2 regions of the Nocardia sp. NBC_01377 genome follow, and region 1 is predicted to be linked to the other one. Evidence: riboswitches for the same ligand, from Rfam matches in the RefSeq annotation. Region 1 holds a riboswitch; the other holds the start of a gene.
What was found. Region 1 has a riboswitch for thiamine pyrophosphate ahead of thiC (phosphomethylpyrimidine synthase ThiC). Riboswitches for the same ligand answer to the same signal wherever they lie in the genome.
Positions count from the first base shown of each region.

Region 2: linked by a shared signal. The riboswitch ahead of OG225_RS19610 (purine-cytosine permease family protein) and the one ahead of thiC (phosphomethylpyrimidine synthase ThiC) in region 1 are both predicted to bind thiamine pyrophosphate.

Region 1 is NZ_CP109566.1:6,907,830-6,911,241, reverse strand. It holds gene OG225_RS31885 (TetR family transcriptional regulator) at 1-215, shown strand, start outside; gene thiC (phosphomethylpyrimidine synthase ThiC) at 437-2,065, opposite strand; TPP riboswitch at 2,053-2,178, opposite strand; gene OG225_RS31875 (hypothetical protein) at 2,306-3,412, shown strand, end outside.
Region 2 is NZ_CP109566.1:4,240,976-4,244,387, forward strand. It holds gene OG225_RS19605 (alpha/beta hydrolase) at 73-1,035, shown strand; TPP riboswitch at 1,132-1,245, shown strand; gene OG225_RS19610 (purine-cytosine permease family protein) at 1,243-2,619, shown strand; gene OG225_RS19615 (TetR/AcrR family transcriptional regulator) at 2,605-3,189, opposite strand; gene OG225_RS19620 (crotonase/enoyl-CoA hydratase family protein) at 3,190-3,412, opposite strand, start outside.

The DNA.
Region 1 (3,412 bases):
GCCCGTACGCGCACTACGCCGTGGAGGCGATCGGCGCCTTCGTCACGTCGCTGTCGGCGGCTCTGCGGCGCATCGGGACCATCGATGATCCGGAAGCTGTTGCGACCCTGTTGATTTCCGGGTTGCGCGGGGTGATTCAGGATCGGCTGATCACCGGCGACGTCGAGCGCACCACGCGCGCGGCGCGGCGTTCGATCGAACAGAACATCCGCTGATGTGCGCGGGACGTCCGGCGCGTGAGGTCACCGCATCGGCAGATCCGTCGCGGACACCGCAACTCCCCGCTGTCCTGCCCCCTGCGCAGGGCGGCGATGCGATGTCCGCGACGGTCGCCGCCGGGTAATCCCGCTGCCGGGGGCGAGACGGAGTACCCGGCATCCGTATTTCCGGGTAACGAGCGACACCCGGAAATACGAAACCGTGGACAGCCGTGGTATCAGGAGACCACGGGCAGATACACCTTCTTGCCCGCATCGGCGAATTCCGCCGATTTTTCGGCCATTCCCGCCTCGATGGCCTGCACATCGGTCAGACCCTCGCGTGCGGCGTACTCCCTGACATCGGCCGAGATGCGCATCGAGCAGAACTTGGGCCCGCACATGGAACAGAAATGCGCGGTCTTGGCCGGTTCGGCGGGCATCGTCTCGTCGTGGTACTCGCGTGCGGTGTCCGGGTCCAGCGATAACGCGAACTGGTCACGCCAGCGGAATTCGAAACGCGCCTTGGACAATTCGTTGTCCCGGTCCTGGGCGTGCGGGTGACCCTTGGCGAGATCGGCGGCGTGAGCGGCGATCTTGTAGGTGATCACGCCGACCTTCACATCGTCGCGGTTGGGCAGACCGAGATGTTCCTTCGGGGTCACGTAGCAGAGCATGGCGGTGCCCGCCTGGGCGATGATCGCGGCGCCGATGGCCGAGGTGATGTGGTCGTAGGCGGGCGCGATATCGGTGGCGAGCGGCCCGAGGGTGTAGAACGGGGCCTCCTCGCACAGTTCCTCCTCCAGCCGCACGTTCTCCACGATTTTGTGCATCGGCACGTGGCCGGGACCTTCGATCATCACCTGGACACCGAAGGATTTCGCGATCTTGGTAAGTTCGCCGAGGGTGCGCAGTTCGGCGAACTGGGCCTCGTCGTTGGCGTCGGCGATCGAGCCGGGACGCAGCCCGTCACCGAGGGAGAAGGTGACGTCGTATTTCGCCAGGATTTCGCACAGTTCGGCGAAGTTGGTGTAAAGGAACGATTCCCGGTGATGGGCCAGGCACCACGCGGCCATGATCGACCCGCCGCGCGAGACGATGCCGGTGACCCGTTTGGCCGTGAGCGGGACGTAGCGCAACAGCACACCGGCGTGCACGGTCATGTAGTCCACGCCCTGCTCGCACTGTTCGATGACGGTATCGCGGTAGATCTCCCAAGTGAGCGCGGTCGGATCGCCGTTCACCTTCTCCAGCGCCTGGTAGATCGGCACGGTGCCGACCGGGACCGGGGAATTGCGCAGAATCCACTCCCGGGTCTCGTGGATGTTCTTGCCCGTGGACAGATCCATGATGGTGTCGGCGCCCCAGCGCGTGGCCCACACCATCTTCTCGACCTCCTCGGCGATCGAGGAGGAGACGGCGGAATTGCCGATATTGGCGTTGATCTTGACCAGGAATTTCTTGCCGATGATCGTCGGCTCGAGTTCGGGGTGCTTGTGATTGGCCGGGATGACCGCCCGTCCGGCGGCGACCTCCTCGCGCACCAGCTCCGGCGTCACGCCCTCGCGCTCGGCGATGAAAAGCATCTCGGGGGTGACGATTCCTCGGCGAGCCCAGGCCAGCTGGGTCGGCGGACCGTCGACCCGCGGTTTCTCCCAGCCGTCGCGCAGCGCGGGTAGACCTGCTTCCAGATCGATGGTGGCCGCGGTGTCGGTGTACGGGCCGGAGGTGTCGTAGACGTCGAAGGTCTCACCATTGGTGAGGTTGATCCGGCGAACCGGAATGCGCAGGTCATCGACCTGGCGATAGTGTTTGACGCTGCCTTCGACAGGACCGGTGGTCACGGTGTCGACAGGTGTGCTCGTCATGTTTCTCCCTACGCCGGCATTACCCGGTCAGGTTCATACGGTCGACGGCCCTGACGCTCCGTGGAGCTAGCCGTCCTCTCAGCCCGCTGGTGCGAGCCCCCGTTGGCGATATGCGATTTTCCCCGGCCAACCATACCCGCCCGCCCGACGCCGCTCCCGGTGATCCGCATACCGGAGGTGATGGTCGCGATACGGTCGCGGGCACTGACGACCGGCGTCGCGGGGATTAGGTTGTGGGGCATGCAATCCGAGTTGCCGACGCTGGATGTTCTGTGGGGTCGCACCCTTGTGGTCCAAGTGGTGCAGGATCCGGAGGGTTCGGGGCAGCTAGGTGAGTTGGTCGGCGGTCGGGTCACCTTCGACATGGGGCTGGCGGAGAACTGGTTCACGCTGGTGCGATACGTGGACGGGACCGCCGTGCTGTTCGGGCAGGGACGTGACGACCACTACGTCGCGCCCGCCGAACCGCAGGATCTGCTCGCGGGCGCGCCGCCGTGGGTGCCGATCGCCGATCTCACGCCGCTGATGCTCGACGAGGTGATCGATTTCGTGCGCTGGTGGGACGGCACGGCGTGGCGGCACTCCGCACAGCTGGAATTGTTGCGCGTGGAGTACGAGACGGCGGTGGCGCTCTATCCGCTGCTCGAATTACAGCAACTGATAGGACTTTTCGCGGAATCGCTGCACGGCGTGACCCGTGCCGAGATTGCCGCGCTGTTCGCGGCGGCGGAGACGAGATCGGTGACGCCGGAACTTGTTTCGGTGCTCGAACCCGAATTATGCGATCCGGTATACGATTTCCTCGCGCGCGGCGGTGTCGTCGCCGGGTCGGCTCCGGTGGCGGAGGAACTTCCCGTCGCGGGAACCGGACCGCGGTGGCGTCGCAGGCTCAGTCCGGTCGACCATCGCAGGCAACTCGTCGCCGCGATGGTCGAGGCGCCCGAGAAGCCGCGCCCCGTTCCGCCAGAGAGTCCGGAACTCATCGATATGGTCGCCCGTATCCGGGTGCTGTACGAGGAGTACGGGCATATCGACTTCGCGTTCCGGGTCGGTCGCGGCATCGGGGTCGGCGTGCCGCGCAACGCGCGCAAGATTCCGACCGGGTTGCGGCGGCTGCGCGATACCGAGACCGGTGAGCACGGCCGATGGCTGTTCATCCGCTTCGCCATCGACGGCGCCGAGGTCCGGGTGGAACGCGCCTACGACCACTGGCCGGACTGGTTCCCGCGCAGCCCCTACGACAACGATCCGGACCGAGGCGATCTCGTGGAGGAACTCGCCAACCGCGGCGTCGACGCGCAACCGACCTGGGCCGCGCTGGCCGCCGACGAATTCGCCTACGTCACG
Region 2 (3,412 bases), 2.7 Mb from region 1:
TCACGACACTCCAAGCCCCCGTGCCGTCCTGTTGTCGCGGAGCGCGGCGACCGTGTGAAAGAGCGAAACACCATGCATGTCACCGAGACGATGATCGATCCCGGCCTGCGAAGGGCGGCCGCGGTGCTGGGCAGGGCGGCCGGACGCGCGCGCACCGTCGACGAACTGCGGAAGCCGACACCGATCATGGACCGGATAGCGCGCGCCGTGCCGATCGGCGGTATCCGTCGCCGCGAACGATGGATCCGTCGGCGCGACGGCTCGCCCCTGCGCGTTCTGATCGTCACCGGCCCCGACCCGGCACCGGAGGCGGCGGGGATCCTGTGGATCCACGGCGGCGGCTACGCCATGGGCGCGCCGGAGTGGGAAATCGCCGCCATGCGCAGACTCGTGCGCACCGGCAATTGCGTGATCGTCTCCCCCGACTACCGACTCAGCCGCCTGGCACCGTATCCGGCGGCGTTCGAGGACTGCTACGACGCGTTGCTGTGGTCGCGCGATCACGCCGACGAACTCGGGGTCCGCACCGACCGACTGGCGGTCGGCGGGGCCTCGGCGGGCGGCGGTCTCACCGCGGCGGTGTCGCTGTATGCCCGCGACCACGGCGAGGTCGCCATCGCCTTCCAGATGCCGATATACCCGATGATCGATGACCGTGGCGGCACCGACTCCGCCGTCGACAACAACGCCCCGGTCTGGGACGCGGTCACCAACGAATCGGCCTGGCGTCTCTACCTGGGCGATCTCTACGGCGGGAACGTGCCCGCCTACGCCGCACCCGCACGCGCCGCCGACTTCGCCGGATTGCCGCCGACGATCAGCTTCGTCGGCGGCATCGAACCTTTCCGCGACGAGACCATCGCCTACGTCGATGCCTTGCGCGCAGCGGGCGTGCCGGTCGAGTTCCAGCTGTTTCCCGGCGCGTTCCACGGGTTCGACGCCGCCGTCTGGACCCCGATCGCCAAGCGGGCCACGGCTTTTCTGCTCGATCGCTTCGACCACGCCCTGCGGACCCACCGCGCACCGCAACCCTGACCGCGCTACCCGGGGTCGGTGCGCCAGCGCGCCCACATCCGCCGATCGCGAACTCGCCCCGGTGCGTGTGCCAGTACGCGTGTACCATTTGCCCGGATATACACCCGCGGGAGCTCGGAAATGGCCGGGCTGAGAGGGCGGACCCGAAGCGCCGCCGACCGCATGAACCTGTCCGGGTAATGCCGGCGTAGGGAAGCGAGTTGCCCGATGGCCTCATCGACCGCCGACACGACGGGCCAGGAGGCCCCGCTCACGTTGGATCAGCCCGCGCCGAGGGTGCTGTCGTTCTGGGATCAGAGCGCGTTCTGGGCGAATCTGGGCGTCAGTCTTTTCGCGTTCTCCGGGGCCTACACCGTCCTCGCGCCGAATACCGAGGGCGCGGCGCAGATCTCGATCGCGGCGGGCATCGTCGCGATGATCATCGGCACCGTGGTCGGCGGACTGATGCTCGGGCTCGCCGCCGTCCCCGGCGCGAAAACCGGCAAACCGGCGATGATGCTGTTGCGGGGTCTGTTCGGCGCGAAACTCAGTTATGTGCCGACGGTGCTCAATATCGCCCAGCTCATCGGGTGGGGCACCTTCGAGTTGATCGTCATCGGCAATGCCGCCGAAGAGATGTTCGGCGGCGGTCCGCGCTGGCTCTACGTCGTCGTCGCCGGGGTCATCACCACCGTGCTCACGATCTGGCCGCTGGGGTCGGTACGACTGCTGCGCCGGTTCGTGACGGTGGGCGTCGGCGTCGCGCTGCTCTGGTTCTACATCCAGTTCTTCCGTGCGGGCCTGCCCGATCTGACCGCCGATCCCGGCCCCGAGGGCAACGGCCCGTTCGGCGCCGACTGGTCGCTGTTCTGGATCGCCACCGATGCCGCACTGGCCGTATCGATCTCCTGGATGCCGGTCGCGGCCGACTACACCCGTCACTCGCGCAGCACGAAAGCGGCGTTCGGGGCGGCGAGCGGCGCGTACGGACTCACCCAGATCCTCGCTTACATCCTCGGTCTGTTCGCGCTCGCGCTGTCCACCGGCGACGGCACCTACGGGCCGTTCCTCAGCGTCACCCTCGGCGCGGCGTTCTTCTTCATCCTGGTGCTGCGCGAAGCCGACCAGTCCTTCGCCAACGTGTACTCCACCGCGATCTCGATCCAGAACCTCGCGCCGCGCGTCGACCGCAGGGCGCTCTCGATCGGGCTCGGCGCGCTGATCACGGTACTGGCGCTGTGGCTGGACATGGACGACTACTTCGGCTTCCTCGGCCTGATCGGCTCGGTATTCGTGCCGCTGCTCGGCGTTCTCGTCGCCGATTTCTTCCTGCGCACGCACGGCGAGTGGAACACCGCCGCCGACGCGCCGTCACGCTGGGGCATGATCGTGGCCTGGCTGGTCGGCCTCTCGGTGTACCAGCTGATCAATCCCGGCGACGCGGGCGTGTGGACCGATGCCTGGGTGCGGGTACAGGAATGGCTGCATTTCACCAAGCAGCCGTGGATGAGCGCGTCGCTGCTGTCGTTCCTCGCCGCCGTCGCGGTGGCGTGGCTGGTGGGCAGGTTCATCGACCGCCGCGCCTCGGTGTCAGCGCGCGGATAGGGTCGCGAGGGCGGCCAGCGCCGCCCGCTGGAAGGTTCGCGTGTGGGTTCGCGGCGGTGTGTCGACGCCGCCGCGGACCCACTGGCGGCAGTACTCCTGGGCCGGTCCGACGCAGAGCGCGTGTGCCAGCGAGAAACCGGAACCGTCGTCGGCTCCGGCGCCGGGCAGCTCCGCGTAGCAGCGTCGAAGCGCGTCGAAGAATTCCTGATTGTGCTGCGCCAGTGCGGGTTTCGCTATGGCTCCGACCTCGTCGGGCAGGGTGGCGAACAGGAAGCGCGCGAGCTCTCGGCGATCTTCGACCCAGCCCAGATGCGCGGCGATGAACGCGAGTACGTCGCGCTCGCCGTCGCCGGAACCGAGGCGGTCGAGCACGGCGCGCTGGTAGTCCAGCATCGCTTCGACGTAGACCGCCGCCGCGAGCCCGGCCTTGGAGCCGAAGGCGTGGAACATACTGCCGCTGGACAATCCGAGCCGATCGCGCACCGCGGCGACGGTGAACGCCGGATACCCCTTCGCGAGCAGATGCGTCCTCGCCTCGGCCAGGATCCGGTCGCGGGTGTCCCCCGCCACCTAGACCCCGAACTCGGTATCGATACCGGATCGCACGGCCTCGAGCACCGCGGCCCGCACCCGTGTCTTCGTGCCGAGATGCGCGACCATGTCCAAGCCCGCGAGCCGTTCGGCCTCGGCGTACACGCCGCTGCGCAACGCGTCCTCGTCCTCGGCGACGACGTCGAGGAAACCCAGGTCGCGCGCTTCCCCCGGCGCGAACAACGCCCCGGTGCCCGCCGCG